DNA from 3 places in the Lysinibacillus sp. S1 genome. Region 1 is predicted to be linked to each of the others. Evidence: a T-box and tRNA genes for the amino acid it is inferred to sense, from the RefSeq annotation. Region 1 holds a T-box; the other regions hold tRNA genes.
What was found. A T-box is a leader RNA that pairs with one kind of tRNA and senses whether it is charged. The one in region 1 lies ahead of ACHZEU_RS20935 (valine--tRNA ligase), so its partner is inferred to be a tRNA-Val.
Positions count from the first base shown of each region.

Region 1 (5,390 bases):
GCCTACCTGATAGCCCTGGCGTACCTGCAGATATCGCCCGCAATACGTTGACAGTTGCCTATAATGATTTAGAAGGGGCAAAAGTGATTTTTGAGAAATTTGGCACAGAGTTAGCTGCAGTCATTGTGGAGCCAGTAGCAGGAAATATGGGTGTTGTACCTCCACAACCAGGTTTCTTAGAAGGTTTGCGTGCACTTACTTCAGAGCACCGTGCATTATTAATCTTTGACGAAGTCATGACAGGTTTCCGCGTAGATTATGGCTGTGCACAAGGGTATTTTGGGGTAACGCCTGATATGACTACTTTAGGTAAAGTCATCGGAGGTGGTCTCCCTGTAGGCGCATTCGCTGGGAAAAAAGAAATTATGGAGCAAGTAGCACCAGCTGGACCAATTTATCAAGCAGGAACATTATCGGGGAATCCGTTAGCGATGACAGCTGGTTATGAAACGTTATCCCGTTTAGACCATGGTACGTATGATTACTTTAAAAAATTAGGGGATCAGCTTGAGGCTGGTTTCCGTGAAGCAGCAACTAAATATAATATCCCGCACACTGTTAATCGTGCAGGCTCTATGATTGGCTTCTTCTTCACGAATGAAGATGTCATTGATTTTGCTTCTGCTAAAACATCAGATTTACAATTATTCGCTGAATATTTCCGTCTAATGGCAGAGGAAGGTATTTTCTTACCTCCTTCTCAATTTGAGGGACTATTCATCTCAACAGCTCACACGGAAGAGCACATTGCGACAACAGTGGCAGCATTCCATAAAGTATTTGCGCAATTAGCGCAATAAAATTTGATAGAGCATGCTAGAATTATTTCTAGCATGCTCTTCTGCTGTTGAAAAACAAAACCATCACTAGAATTTTTGCGAAAGGGGAAAATGGTTTCCGTTGTAGGCTACTTGCTTTCCTATGGCTCACCTCTTTAGCTATCCCATGGGATTCAAGCACCTTCCACCCCACCCCATAAAAATGTTTCTTAATAGCAAGATTTTCAAATAAAGTAAAAGTGTTCACTACTCATTTTATTTAGAGGTGTTGTCACTCACGAACGCCCCCCTGGAAAGGATGCTAGCGGAATGGAATAAACCCTCGCTTTGTAAAATTGCTTTATATCCCATTGACATTACCTTTTTTAATGGATTAAGCAGAAGGCATTATAGTGCTTGAGGAATACATGAGTAAAAAGGAACAATAGCATATATTTACTAGTAAGTACGCTCAACTATACTGGATGAAGGACCTGCTTTTGTCAAAATTACATCTTTCAGCATAGCCAAATTGTGGGCGATATCGTTTATAATATAGCTATTCATAAAAGAAAGTAGTGAATTGATATGGCAACAGGCACACACACGGTCGAAGTACCCGTAGGGATTGAACATGTATGGGATTTCGTTAGTGATATGGAAAAATGGGCAAAGCTTGTCCCTGGTTATAATGCACATGAAATGATTGATGAGAAACACTCCACTTGGACTTTTAAAGGCAATGTTGGCGTTTTGAAAAAAACAGTTGAAGTAGAAATTACAATCTTAGAATGGATAGCACCATCAAAAGTTACATTTGAATTAAAGGGGCTTTCTGATAACTTCACAGGAAATGGCTATTTCCTCGCAGAAAGTATCGACGCTGAAAATACTAAAATGACAGGATTCTTAGAAGTCATTGCAGGCGGGTTAGCTGGCCCTGTTCTCAATCCAATTTTTAAACCGATCGTACCAAAGGCAACACAAATGCTAACAGATCGTGTAGCTAATAAAATTAAATTAGTAAATGTTTAATGATACGAACATCCATGGGAATGGCATGCTAGACTATTACTTCTAGCATGCCATTTTTTTAGTAGTATCTATTTTTAACTCTGTTCAAATGGCAACATCCTAGCATACTATCCTTCAAATCGTCATATGATGCAAAGGGAGGGATTATTATCGAACACAAAACTTGGAATATGCGCGAAACATTTTGTTTTCCTGGATATGGCTGCCCAACTGAAATAGCAGCTGTTCAAATTAAGCCACAGTGGCAGGCAATGCAGTTAGAGGATTCTTTGCGACTTATGGGCATCTATCATATCACCGCACACGTTCGCTTTGATTTTCAAGATATGCAAGCATTTGCGGAAAATGAAGATTTAATTACAATTGATGCCCTTGATATTCAAGGAGATACTGGTTATTTTGAGTATGCCGTTCCTTTACATGTGGATTTACCAAAAGAATCAGATGTCAAAGATTTAATGGTCAAGGATATTCGCCCTAGTCTAACAAATCAGATGTGTCAGCTTGAGTGGACAGTCACAAGTGCTTTCAATGAATATGAACCTGTTGTTGAAAAAGATGTGTTAGACAATCCGCACCTATCAACACATGCTTTCGAACAAGAGGAGACATTGGCTGCAATTGAAGAAARTRTTCAAGTGAAACAACCWGCCGCAGTAGCAGCAGCTTCACGCCAAGAGAATTCTACAACAGTTGACCAAAAAGCTGTATTAAGAGAATCCTCAAGCCATATTGTTGTACGCGAATCCAGTACTTGGCATGAAGTGCMTTCTATGATTTGGGATCTAACAGAAGAATATACACCGCTTAAAGTTCGTGTTTCAAATGATGTCTTTCAAAAGTAAATAGCAGAGAAGAAGCAGGAGTAATAAGAAGACTAAATCACCTGATGTTGGCACAATAATGACACGGATAAACTGAAAAGCACAAATCGGCACGATGATGGTTCTGCAATAAAAACGAACTTGTCGTAGCCAAGGTGGTAAAAGCCAAGGGTTATACTTGCGTCGTCGCATTTGAATTGTCACTTCCTTTTCTATTTACTTTCCTCTTACTAAAAGATGACTAAATCACTTGAAAAATGACACGATCCTGCGGTACAATAAGGAAAATCAAATACAGATGCTATGATAGGGAAGAGTAAATTTTGACTACATTTTCAGAGAGGAAACGGTAGCTGAGAAGTTTCTATTTGTACGAAATTGAAGGTAGCCCTTGAGCAGCTTTAGTGAACTAATAGTAGTTAAAGCCGGTTAAACACCGTTACCGAATTGAGAGCCAGTAGAATAGGCTGAGAAAATATGTTATTTAATATTTATCTTAACCCTGCTGGAATTAAAGGTGGTACCGCGAACTAAAACTCCTTCGTCCTTTTAGACGAGAGGAGTTTTTTTATTGGGTAAAAAATAAATAGTATTTCTTTACCAACAGTTTTCAAACAATAGGAGGAGTCAATATGACAGAAAACATTTCAATGCCAACTAAATATGACCCACAGTCCATTGAAGCTGGTCGCTATGAATGGTGGTTACAAGGGAAGTTCTTCGAGGCACAGCCTGAAAGTGGGAAAAAGCCCTATTCAATCGTTATTCCACCACCGAACGTAACAGGTAAATTACACCTTGGTCATGCTTGGGATACAACATTGCAAGATATTCTCATTCGTATGAAACGCATGCAAGGCTATGATGCCCTATGGTTGCCAGGTATGGACCATGCTGGTATAGCAACMCAGGCAAAAGTAGAAGCCAAGCTGCGTGAGGATAATATTACACGTTATGATTTAGGACGTGAAAAATTCCTCGAAAAAACATGGGAATGGAAAGAAGAGTATGCTGGACATATTCGTGATCAATGGGCAAAGCTTGGTCTTGGATTAGATTATACACGTGAACGTTTCACATTAGACAAAGGTCTTTCAGATGCCGTAAAAACAGTTTTTGTTCAGTTATATGAAAAAGGTTTAATTTATCGTGGTBAACGTATTATCAACTGGGACYCAGBAGSAAAAACAGCATTATCTGATATCGAGGTAATTTATCAGGATGTGCAAGGTGCCTTCTATCATATGAAATATCCATTAGCTGATGGCTCTGGCTATGTAGAAGTTGCTACAACACGTCCCGAAACCATGCTTGGTGACTCTGGGGTAGCTGTTCACCCGAACGATGAGCGTTACCAGCACTTAATTGGTAAAAACGTTATTTTACCGATTGTAGGTCGCGAAATTCCAATTGTTGCTGATGAGTACGTTGATATGGAATTTGGTACTGGGGTTGTAAAAATGACACCAGCCCATGATCCGAACGACTTTGAAGTTGGTAATCGTCATAATCTAGAGCGCATTCTAGTAATGAATGAAGACGGCACAATGAATGATCTTGCTGGCAAATATAAAGGAATGGATCGCTTCGAATGCCGCAAGCAAATTGTTGCTGATTTACAAGAAGCAGGTGTGTTAATTCGCATTGAAGAGCATATGCATTCAGTAGGACACTCTGAACGTTCTGGTGCTGTTGTTGAGCCATATCTTTCAGCACAATGGTTCGTTAAAATGCAACCACTTGCTGATGCTTCCCTAGAGCTGCAAAAGGACGAAGAAGGGAAAGTAAACTTTGTTCCTGCTCGTTTTGAAAACACATATTCCCGCTGGATGGAGAATATACGCGATTGGTGTATTTCTCGTCAATTATGGTGGGGCCATCAAATCCCAGCCTGGTACCATAATGAAACAGGCGAAATATACGTAGGTAAAGAAGCCCCAGCAGATGCAGAAAACTGGACGCAAGATGAAGATGTACTAGATACATGGTTCTCTTCAGCACTATGGCCGTTTTCTACTATGGGTTGGCCAGATGAAGCAAATGAAGAATATAAACGTTACTATCCAACAAATACATTAGTAACAGGCTATGATATTATTTTCTTCTGGGTTTCTCGAATGATTTTCCAAGGCCTTGAGTTTACAGATCAACGTCCATTTAAAGATGTGCTAATTCATGGTTTAGTACGTGATGGTGAAGGGCGTAAAATGAGTAAATCACTTGGCAATGGTGTTGATCCAATGGATGTCATTGAACAATACGGTGCAGATTCATTACGCTACTTCTTAGCTACTGGTTCATCACCTGGTCAAGATTTACGCTATACAACTGAAAAAGTTGAAGCAGTATGGAACTTTGCCAATAAGATTTGGAATGCATCACGTTTTGCGCTTATGAATATGGATGGTATGACATATGATGAGATCGATTTAACTGGTGAAAAATCTGTAGCTKACAAATGGATTTTAACGCGCTTAAATGARWSSWYWGRASGMGTAACCTCTCTTGCAGAGCGTTATGAATTCGGCGAAGTTGGCCGTGAATTATACAATTTCATTTGGGATGATTTCTGTTCTTGGTATATTGAAATGGCAAAATTACCACTTTACGGTGAGGATGAAGCAGCTAAAAAGACAACTCGATCTATTTTAGCTTACGTACTAGATCAAACAATGCGTCTTTTACATCCATTTATGCCTTTCATTACAGAAGAAATCTGGCAGCACTTACCACACGAAGGTGAATCTATTACAGTGGCAGCATGGCCAACAGT
Region 1 is NZ_CP173154.1:4,171,162-4,176,551, forward strand. It holds gene hemL (glutamate-1-semialdehyde 2,1-aminomutase) at 1-800, shown strand, start outside; gene ACHZEU_RS20925 (CoxG family protein) at 1,347-1,793, shown strand; gene ACHZEU_RS20930 (valyl-tRNA synthetase) at 1,964-2,638, shown strand; T-box leader at 2,912-3,169, shown strand; partial or broken gene ACHZEU_RS20935 (valine--tRNA ligase) at 3,250-5,390, shown strand, end outside.

Region 2 (5,390 bases), 1.2 Mb from region 1:
AGGTGTTAAATCCGTGAAATGTTCGATAATTTGCACGTGGCATCCCCCACTTTTCATTACGAATCCATACACATTCAAGTATATCACATTCTTATCAAATGTAACTTTTTTCAAATAAAAAGTCTACTCAGAAGAGTAGACCTTTCAGCCTCTCACGTGCACTATTTTTTAGGACGTATAGAGTGTTATTTAGTTTCTTCTTTTTCCTCAAATGTCATGGCTGTCTTAACAGAATTTTTAATTGTATACCATAACCATTCAAATACTTCGTCAATTTCTTCGATTCTCCCTGAAACTACCGCTGAAGATGCCATATATTGCCCGTTGATTACTGTGACGTTGCCATCAACTTCACCTTCAACAATCAAATCGCCATTTTTCACAACAATATCGCCTTTTACCACTTCTCCTTCAGGGACAATCACTGTTTGACCATCCACAACTAAATTAGGTTGCTTGGTCACCGAGAAATGCTGGTCATCCATGAAGCTACCCAATAATGTAGCACTCATGAATAAGCAAAATACTGCTGCTGCCACAAAGAACGGATGCCGGCGAATCCATTTTTGTATACCTACTCGACTTTTTGGTTTTGGTAAACGAGCCATAACTGCTGCTTCAAAACTCGGAGGCGCTGTAATGTGGGAAGCACTCTTCACAAAGGCGATTGTTTCACTCAATTCTTGCATCAACTGTTTACAATCATTACATGTATGCAAGTGTTGTTTCAACTCTTGCTCATGCTCACGACTAATGTCACCGTCTAAATAATCATGCATATAGTCTATAATATGCTCTGGACAAGTATTCATGACGCTCCCCCTCCTACAGATTGTTTAATTGCTTACGTAATGCCTCACGTCCGCGGTGAATCCTCGTTTTCACCGTTCCAAGCGGCATATCTAAAATCTCGCTAATCTCTTGTAACGATAACTCTTCTATATATTTCAATACTATAACCGAACGGTATTTATCCGGCAATCGTCCAATTTCATATTGAATGCGATCTTGCAGCTCCATTTGTTCTAACTGCTCCTCTGGTAGCTGGTCATCTGCTGCGATTTGCGAATACATATCAAGCCCTTCTGTACCAGCTACTTCTGCATCTAAATAATAATCCGGTTTCTTTTTTCGAATACGGTCAATGCAGAGGTTTGTCGCTATGCGATAAAGCCACGTTGAAAACTTTCTTTTCTGATCAAATGTATGCAAGTTCATATAAGCTCGCACAAAAGCCTCTTGAGCAATGTCTTCAGACTCTTGTTTGTTGCCTAACATTCGATAGCATACTTGGTACAGTTTGTGCTGATAGAGACTCACAATATCGGCAAATGCGTTTTGATCGCCTTTAAGCACTTGTTTTATTCTCTTATTTACTAACGCATCCATTGTGTTGACTTCTCCACCTTTACAACTGTCTTATACTATACGAAGCACCAATAAGAAAAGTTTCGTTTTAATTCAATTATAGCAAAAGATTTTTATGCAATGTGGCAACAGGCAATTTTTTGTCAAATTTTCTTTAAACTAGTGTTTCGCCAAATAAAGATCCCATTAATGCAACAGCCACATTTGCTGTTGTATTCTTTTCATCTAATATAGGATTTACCTCTACAAACTCTGCTGAAGTTACCATGCCTGATTCTTGTAACATTTCCATTGCTAAATGGCTTTCTCGGTACGTAATTCCGCCTGGAACTGGTGTACCCACACCTGGCGTATAAAGTGGATCTAATCCGTCTAAATCAAGTGATAAATGTAAGCCATCAACATTTCGTTCCTTTAAATAAGCAAGTGCATCTTCCATCACACGTGTCATGCCAAGTCGGTCGATTTCATGCATTGTATATACTTTAATTCCTTGTTGACGTATCAATTCACGTTCTCCTGGGTCTACTGAACGAGCTCCAATTATAATCACGTTTTCTGGCTTAATTTTTGGAGCATAGTTGCGAATTTGCACTAAACGTTCATGTCCTAGCCCAATACTAACGGCTAACGGCATCCCATGTATATTGCCTGAAGGTGTTGTTTCAGGTGTATTTAAATCTGCATGAGCGTCATACCAGATAACACCGAGATTTTTGTAATGTTCACCTAATCCAGCTAATGTTCCAATAGCAATGCTATGGTCTCCACCAAATACGAGTGGGAATTTCTTTTGTTCCACTACTTCATGCACACTATTTGCTAATGCAGTACTAACATCTACAACTTCCTCTAAATTTAGTAATTTTTCATCCACAGCTCCGTCAGCAAGCTTTTGACTAACACGAATATCCCCTTGATCCTGTACATCGTGTCCGATAGCCTCTAAACGTTCAACAATACCTGCATATCGAATAGCACTTGGTCCCATATCTACCCCACGGCGTGTTTGTCCGTAATCTGTTGGTACTCCAATAATAGAAATATTAAGTTTATTCATGTTTTTATACCCCCTAAAAGTTATAAGATTATTGTAAAGCCTACATACCACTTGGCTCAACTCGACAAAAAGTTGTATATTTATTCATTTATAAATAACATAAAAAAATCTCCTACTGTTTTCAGCAAGAGATTAGTTATCTGTAGTTAATATAACACTTTTGAATAATTTTCATTCTAAAAAAGTGAGCCATGAAGGACTCGAACCTTCGACCCTCTGATTAAAAGTCAGATGCTCTACCAACTGAGCTAATGGCTCATAAAAGAAAAAATGGCTGGGGTACTAGGATTCGAACCTAGGCATGACGGAATCAAAATCCGTTGCCTTACCGCTTGGCTATACCCCAATCATTTATAAAACTGGTGGAGGGGGACGGATTCGAACCGCCGAACCCTAAGGAGCGGATTTACAGTCCGCCGCGTTTAGCCACTTCGCTACCCCTCCGAAATAACACAATAAGAATGGTGGAGGATGACGGGCTCGAACCGCCGACCCTCTGCTTGTAAGGCAGATGCTCTCCCAGCTGAGCTAATCCTCCATAGAAACAGGTGTTATATCACAGTTTATATTCTTTATAAAGCCTATGTTTTAAATGGTGACCCCTACGGGATTCGAACCCGTGTTACCGCCGTGAAAGGGCGGTGTCTTAACCACTTGACCAAGGGGCCAATATTACGTCTCAAACAAGACAAGAATTATAATAACATTTTTTATTAATAATTGCAATGCTTTTCCACAAATTTTTTTATGTATTATAGCATTTGAAAAAAGGACAAAAAAAATGGCTCCGAAGGCAGGACTCGAACCTGCGACAACCTGATTAACAGTCAGGTGCTACTACCAACTGAGCTACTTCGGAACAATGCTATTCACTTTGGTTTTAGACAACCTCTTAAGTACATTTATTATTATAGCAAGCATTATAAATAATGCAACACATTTTGTGAAAATTTTTATATTTTTTGTCGAAGTATCCTCCTATATTCGTTTGAAAGCATAATAGTTCTCTATTAATTCTAATATTTCTATTTAACGTACTAAATATTCTTGCTGTATATTATTGTAATTGTTAAAATAAAAATAGTTTTATGAATTTTCTATCAAATTTTCTGGGGGAGGATGTTCAAGATGGTATCAAATGATTTAATTGCACCTGAATTTTATAACATCACAGAGGAATTAGAAAAATTTTCGCAAGATAGTGATCGCCAAGCAATACGTTGGTTAAATACACAACAAGAGAGACGTACAGTTTCTTATTTGGAGCTTAACCAAAAAATGAATCAATACGCAAACGCTTTTACGGAGAAGGGGCTTCAAAAAGGTGATCGTGTATTAGTTATTATTCCTCGACTTCCAGAAGCCTATTTCGTTTTTCTAGGCTGCTTAAAGGCTGGTATCGTACCCATTTCATGTTCAGAGATGCTACGTGCAAGCGATTTAGAATATCGGATGGAACATTCTTCTGCTAGTGCAGTTATTGCTTATGAGGCTTTTACTAGTGAAGTTGATCAAATTGCTTCTTCTGTAGACGCATTGAAAAATAAACTAGTGATCGGTGCTGCGAAAGGAGATTGGACTTCTTTAGATGAATTAGCAAGCAGCCAGCCAGCTACATTTACAGCCGTAGCTACTACACGTGATGACATGGCATTCCTTTCTTATACATCTGGTACAACTGGTAAACCTAAAGGCGTTGTTCATTCACATGGCTGGGGATATGCACATATTAGAACTGCAGCTTCAAAATGGCTTTGTGTACGTGAAGGAGACCTCGTGTGGGCAACAGCTGCTCCTGGTTGGCAAAAGTGGATATGGAGTCCTTTTTTATCCACAATCATGCTCGGTGCTACTGCATTTGTCTATCATGGTGGATTCGATGCAAAAACCTATCTTCAATTAATGCAGGATGAAAAAGTTAATGTTCTATGTTGTACACCGACTGAATACCGAATTATGGCGAAAATCGATAATTTACAAGACTACAATCTATCATCTCTACGTAGTGCCGTTTCTGCTGGTGAGCCTTTAAATCGTCCAGTTATCGAAACATTTATGAATCATTTTGGACTAAAAGTACGTGACGGCTATGGACAAACAGAAAACACATTATTAATTGGTACACTCGAAAACACAGAATTACGTCCTGGATCTATGGGTGTTCCAACTCCAGGTAATATTGTACGTATTATCGACAATGAAGGGAATGAAGCGCCAGTTGGAGAAGTTGGTGATATTGCTGTTCACAAATCTTCACCAGCTTTATTTAAAGAATATTATAAAGAACCAGAGCGCACACAAGCTGCATTTCGTGGGGATTGGTATATTACAGGTGATCAAGCAAAATGTGATGAAGACGGTTACTTCTGGTTTGAAGGTCGTGGAGATGACATTATTATTTCATCTGGTTATACGATCGGACCATTTGAAGTTGAAGATGCATTAAACAAACATGAAGCTGTACAAGAATGTGCAGTTGTAGCTGCGCCAGATGAAATTAGGGGGCATATTGTAAAGGCATTTGTTATCTTACGAGAAGGCTTCAAAGAATGTAATGAAGAGGAGTTAACAAAGGAGCTACAGGAGCATGTAAAAGCGTTAACAGCCCCTTATAAATACCCTCGTAGTATCGTCTTTCTTGATGAGTTACCAAAAACGACATCAGGGAAAATTCGCCGTATCGAACTACGAGCTACTACAGTTCATACGCATTAAGTTAAGTATCAAAACAAGAAGGCACCCATTGAGGATGCCTTCTTTTATGTATTTATAAATAATAATCGGCTCAAAAAAAAGCCACTACTGAGTGTATCAGTAGCGACTTTTTGCGCCTAGCGACGTCCTACTCTCACAGGGGGAAGCCCCCAACTACCATCGGCGCTAAAGAGCTTAACTTCCGTGTTCGGTATGGGATAGGGTATGACCTGTTTGCCATTAGCAGAAAACTATGGGCGACCTGCAA
Region 2 is NZ_CP173154.1:2,952,611-2,958,000, reverse strand. It holds gene cdaA (diadenylate cyclase CdaA) at 1-36, opposite strand, end outside; gene ACHZEU_RS14710 (anti-sigma factor) at 186-812, opposite strand; gene sigW (RNA polymerase sigma factor SigW) at 826-1,389, opposite strand; gene rocF (arginase) at 1,523-2,428, opposite strand; tRNA gene ACHZEU_RS14695 (tRNA-Lys) at 2,614-2,686, opposite strand; tRNA gene ACHZEU_RS14690 (tRNA-Gln) at 2,700-2,774, opposite strand; tRNA gene ACHZEU_RS14685 (tRNA-Tyr) at 2,789-2,872, opposite strand; tRNA gene ACHZEU_RS14680 (tRNA-Val) at 2,891-2,966, opposite strand; tRNA gene ACHZEU_RS14675 (tRNA-Glu) at 3,022-3,096, opposite strand; tRNA gene ACHZEU_RS14670 (tRNA-Asn) at 3,211-3,287, opposite strand; gene mbcS (acyl-CoA synthetase MbcS) at 3,557-5,143, shown strand; rRNA gene rrf (5S ribosomal RNA) at 5,258-5,373, opposite strand.
Region 2: it encodes a tRNA-Val, which carries the amino acid that the T-box ahead of ACHZEU_RS20935 (valine--tRNA ligase) is inferred to sense. The anticodon was not compared.

Region 3 (5,390 bases), 1.5 Mb from region 1:
GGACTCGAACCATCGACCTCACGCTTATCAGGCGTGCGCTCTAACCAGCTGAGCTATAGGCCCTCTTGGAAGTTTTATTAAATTTCATAAACCTTCAAAACTGAACGCAAAACGTAATCTTACAAACCCAAGGTTTGTATTCCGAAATAATCCTTAGAAAGGAGGTGATCCAGCCGCACCTTCCGATACGGCTACCTTGTTACGACTTCACCCCAATCATCTATCCCACCTTCGGCGGCTGGCTCCAAAAGGTTACCTCACCGACTTCGGGTGTTACAAACTCTCGTGGTGTGACGGGCGGTGTGTACAAGGCCCGGGAACGTATTCACCGCGGCATGCTGATCCGCGATTACTAGCGATTCCGGCTTCATGTAGGCGAGTTGCAGCCTACAATCCGAACTGAGAACGACTTTATCGGATTAGCTCCCTCTCGCGAGTTGGCAACCGTTTGTATCGTCCATTGTAGCACGTGTGTAGCCCAGGTCATAAGGGGCATGATGATTTGACGTCATCCCCACCTTCCTCCGGTTTGTCACCGGCAGTCACCTTAGAGTGCCCAACTAAATGATGGCAACTAAGATCAAGGGTTGCGCTCGTTGCGGGACTTAACCCAACATCTCACGACACGAGCTGACGACAACCATGCACCACCTGTCACCGTTGCCCCCGAAGGGGAAACTATATCTCTACAGTGGTCAACGGGATGTCAAGACCTGGTAAGGTTCTTCGCGTTGCTTCGAATTAAACCACATGCTCCACCGCTTGTGCGGGCCCCCGTCAATTCCTTTGAGTTTCAGTCTTGCGACCGTACTCCCCAGGCGGAGTGCTTAATGCGTTAGCTGCAGCACTAAGGGGCGGAAACCCCCTAACACTTAGCACTCATCGTTTACGGCGTGGACTACCAGGGTATCTAATCCTGTTTGCTCCCCACGCTTTCGCGCCTCAGCGTCAGTTACAGACCAGAAAGTCGCCTTCGCCACTGGTGTTCCTCCAAATCTCTACGCATTTCACCGCTACACTTGGAATTCCACTTTCCTCTTCTGCACTCAAGTCCCCCAGTTTCCAATGACCCTCCACGGTTGAGCCGTGGGCTTTCACATCAGACTTAAAGGACCGCCTGCGCGCGCTTTACGCCCAATAATTCCGGACAACGCTTGCCACCTACGTATTACCGCGGCTGCTGGCACGTAGTTAGCCGTGGCTTTCTAATAAGGTACCGTCAAGGTACAGCCAGTTACTACTGTACTTGTTCTTCCCTTACAACAGAGTTTTACGATCCGAAAACCTTCTTCACTCACGCGGCGTTGCTCCATCAGGCTTTCGCCCATTGTGGAAGATTCCCTACTGCTGCCTCCCGTAGGAGTCTGGGCCGTGTCTCAGTCCCAGTGTGGCCGATCACCCTCTCAGGTCGGCTACGCATCGTCGCCTTGGTGAGCCGTTACCTCACCAACTAGCTAATGCGCCGCGGGCCCATCCTATAGCGACAGCCGAAACCGTCTTTCAGTCTTTCATCATGAAGTAAAAGAGATTATTCGGTATTAGCCCCGGTTTCCCGGAGTTATCCCAAACTATAGGGTAGGTTGCCCACGTGTTACTCACCCGTCCGCCGCTAACGTCAAAGGAGCAAGCTCCTTTTCTGTTCGCTCGACTTGCATGTATTAGGCACGCCGCCAGCGTTCGTCCTGAGCCAGGATCAAACTCTCCATAAAAGAAATTTGATTAGCTCAAATTGTTTTGCTGGCATCATGTTTGATGTCCAAAATTATGTTTCGTTCACTAGCAAAACTAGCTACTTAAAACTTTATTGATTACGTTTTGCTTGTTCAGTTTTCAAGGTTCATGTAATTGAATTGGTGGAGCCTAGCGGGATCGAACCGCTGACCTCCTGCGTGCAAGGCAGGCGCTCTCCCAGCTGAGCTAAGGCCCCATATTTTTATTTTTAGGAAATGGTCGGGAAGACAGGATTCGAACCTGCGACCCCTTGGTCCCAAACCAAGTGCTCTACCAAGCTGAGCTACTTCCCGTTGTTCTTATGGCGCGCCCGACAGGAGTCGAACCCATAACCTTCTGATCCGTAGTCAGACGCTCTATCCAATTGAGCTACGGGCGCATTTAAAATGGTGCCGAGGACCGGAATCGAACCGGTACGGTAGTCACCTACCGCAGGATTTTAAGTCCTGTGCGTCTGCCAGTTCCGCCACCCCGGCACATTTGGAGCGGAAGACGAGGTTCGAACTCGCGACCCCCACCTTGGCAAGGTGGTGTTCTACCACTGAACTACTTCCGCATGTGCATAAGCTTTTTTTATCTGGCAATGAAAATAATGGTGCGGGTGAAGGGAGTCGAACCCCCACGCCTTGCGGCGCTAGATCCTAAGTCTAGTGCGTCTGCCAATTCCGCCACACCCGCTTATTATTATTTAAAAATGGTGAGCCATGAAGGACTCGAACCTTCGACCCTCTGATTAAAAGTCAGATGCTCTACCAACTGAGCTAATGGCTCGAAAAAATGGTGCCGGCTATAGGAATCGAACCCACGACCTACTGATTACAAGTCAGTTGCTCTACCTGCTGAGCTAAACCGGCATATGGTGGAGGATGACGGGCTCGAACCGCCGACCCTCTGCTTGTAAGGCAGATGCTCTCCCAGCTGAGCTAATCCTCCTGGGTATTATGCCTAGCGACGTCCTACTCTCACAGGGGGAAGCCCCCAACTACCATCGGCGCTAAAGAGCTTAACTTCCGTGTTCGGTATGGGAACGGGTGTGACCTCTTTGCCATCATCACTAGACTTATTAAAAGACAAGATTTATTATACCATATTTCAGTATAAATGCAAGCTTTTTTTTAAACTTACTTGTTCTTTCAAAACTGGATAAACGGTGCATTGAATGCTTCAAACGTTTTGGTTAAGTCCTCGATCGATTAGTATTCGTCAGCTCCATGTGTCACCACACTTCCACCTCGAACCTATCTACCTCATCGTCTTTGAGGGATCTTACTTACTTGCGTAATGGGAAATCTCATCTTGAGGGGGGCTTCATGCTTAGATGCTTTCAGCACTTATCCCGTCCACACATAGCTACCCAGCGATGCCTTTGGCAAGACAACTGGTACACCAGCGGTGTGTCCATCCCGGTCCTCTCGTACTAAGGACAGCTCCTCTCAAATTTCCTACGCCCACGACGGATAGGGACCGAACTGTCTCACGACGTTCTGAACCCAGCTCGCGTACCGCTTTAATGGGCGAACAGCCCAACCCTTGGGACCGACTACAGCCCCAGGATGCGATGAGCCGACATCGAGGTGCCAAACCTCCCCGTCGATGTGGACTCTTGGGGGAGATAAGCCTGTTATCCCCGGGGTAGCTTTTATCCGTTGAGCGATGGCCCTTCCATGCGGAACCACCGGATCACTAAGCCCGTCTTTCGACCCTGCTCGACTTGTAGGTCTCGCAGTCAAGCTCCCTTGTGCCTTTACACTCTACGAATGATTTCCAACCATTCTGAGGGAACCTTTGGGCGCCTCCGTTACCTTTTAGGAGGCGACCGCCCCAGTCAAACTGTCCGCCTGACACTGTCTCCTGCCCCGCTAAGGGGCATGGGTTAGAATTTCAATACAACCAGGGTAGTATCCCACCGACGCCTCCTTCGAAGCTGGCGCTCCGAGATCTCTGGCTCCTACCTATCCTGTACAAGTTGTACCAAAATTCAATATCAGGCTACAGTAAAGCTCCACGGGGTCTTTCCGTCCTGTCGCGGGTAACCTGCATCTTCACAGGTACTATAATTTCACCGAGTCTCTCGTTGAGACAGTGCCCAGATCGTTACGCCTTTCGTGCGGGTCGGAACTTACCCGACAAGGAATTTCGCTACCTTAGGACCGTTATAGTTACGGCCGCCGTTTACTGGGGCTTCAATTCGCAGCTTCGCTTGCGCTAACCACTCCTCTTAACCTTCCAGCACCGGGCAGGCGTCAGCCCCTATACGTCACCTTACGGTTTTGCAGAGACCTGTGTTTTTGCTAAACAGTCGCCTGGGCCTATTCACTGCGGCTCTCATGCGCTTGCACGCTCAAGAGCACCCCTTCTCCCGAAGTTACGGGGTCATTTTGCCGAGTTCCTTAACGAGAGTTCTCTCGCACACCTTAGGATTCTCTCCTCGACTACCTGTGTCGGTTTGCGGTACGGGCACCTCTCACCTCGATAGAGGCTTTTCTTGGCAGTGTGAAATCAGGAACTTCGTCCATACGGACTCGCCATCACAGCTCAACGTTACAGTGTGCGGATTTGCCTACACACACGCCTTACTGCTTGGACGCGCACAACCAACGGCGCGCTTACCCTATCCTACTGCGTCCCCCCATTTCTCAAACGGTGAGGAGGTGGTACAGGAATATCAACCTGTTGTCCATCGCCTACGCCTATCGGCCTCGGCTTAGGTCCCGACTAACCCTGAGCGGACGAGCCTTCCTCAGGAAACCTTAGTCATACGGTGGACGGGATTCTCACCCGTCTTTCGCTACTCATACCGGCATTCTCACTTCTAAGCGCTCCACCAGTCCTTCCGATCTGACTTCAACGCACTTAGAACGCTCTCCTACCACTGACATCGTAGATGTCAATCCACAGCTTCGGTGAATCGTTTAGCCCCGATACATTTTCGGCGCAGCGTCACTCGACCAGTGAGCTATTACGCACTCTTTAAATGATGGCTGCTTCTAAGCCAACATCCTGGTTGTCTGTGCAACGCCACATCCTTTTCCACTTAACGATTACTTTGGGACCTTAGCTGGTGGTCTGGGCTGTTTCCCTTTTGACTACGGATCTTATCACTCGCAGTCTGACTCCCGTGTATAAATATCTGGCATTCGGAGTTTGTCTGAATTCGGTAAACCGGGATGGCCCCCTAGTCCAAACAGTGCTCTACCTCCAGTATTCTCATCACGAGGCTAGCCCTAAAGCTATTTCGGAGAGAACCAGCTATCTCCAAGTTCGATTGGAATTTCTCCGCTACCCACACCTCATCCCCGCACTTTTCAACGTGCGTGGGTTCGGGCCTCCAGTAAGTGTTACCTCACCTTCACCCTGGACATGGGTAGATCACCTGGTTTCGGGTCTACGACCACGTACTATTTCGCCCTATTCAGACTCGCTTTCGCTGCGGCTCCGCCTTCTAAAGCTTAACCTTGCACGTAATCGTAACTCGCCGGTTCATTCTACAAAAGGCACGCTATCACCCATTAACGGGCTCTAACTACTTGTAGGCACACGGTTTCAGGATCTCTTTCACTCCCCTTCCGGGGTGCTTTTCACCTTTCCCTCACGGTACTGGTTCACTATCGGTCACTAGGTAGTATTTAGCCTTGGGAGATGGTCCTCCCGGATTCCGA
Region 3 is NZ_CP173154.1:2,624,052-2,629,441, forward strand. It holds tRNA gene ACHZEU_RS12980 (tRNA-Ile) at 1-63, opposite strand, end outside; rRNA gene ACHZEU_RS12985 (16S ribosomal RNA) at 158-1,709, opposite strand; tRNA gene ACHZEU_RS12990 (tRNA-Ala) at 1,852-1,927, opposite strand; tRNA gene ACHZEU_RS12995 (tRNA-Pro) at 1,948-2,024, opposite strand; tRNA gene ACHZEU_RS13000 (tRNA-Arg) at 2,034-2,110, opposite strand; tRNA gene ACHZEU_RS13005 (tRNA-Leu) at 2,119-2,207, opposite strand; tRNA gene ACHZEU_RS13010 (tRNA-Gly) at 2,213-2,287, opposite strand; tRNA gene ACHZEU_RS13015 (tRNA-Leu) at 2,325-2,409, opposite strand; tRNA gene ACHZEU_RS13020 (tRNA-Lys) at 2,427-2,502, opposite strand; tRNA gene ACHZEU_RS13025 (tRNA-Thr) at 2,510-2,585, opposite strand; tRNA gene ACHZEU_RS13030 (tRNA-Val) at 2,589-2,664, opposite strand; rRNA gene rrf (5S ribosomal RNA) at 2,675-2,790, opposite strand; rRNA gene ACHZEU_RS13040 (23S ribosomal RNA) at 2,905-5,390, opposite strand, start outside.
Region 3: it encodes a tRNA-Val, which carries the amino acid that the T-box ahead of ACHZEU_RS20935 (valine--tRNA ligase) is inferred to sense. The anticodon was not compared.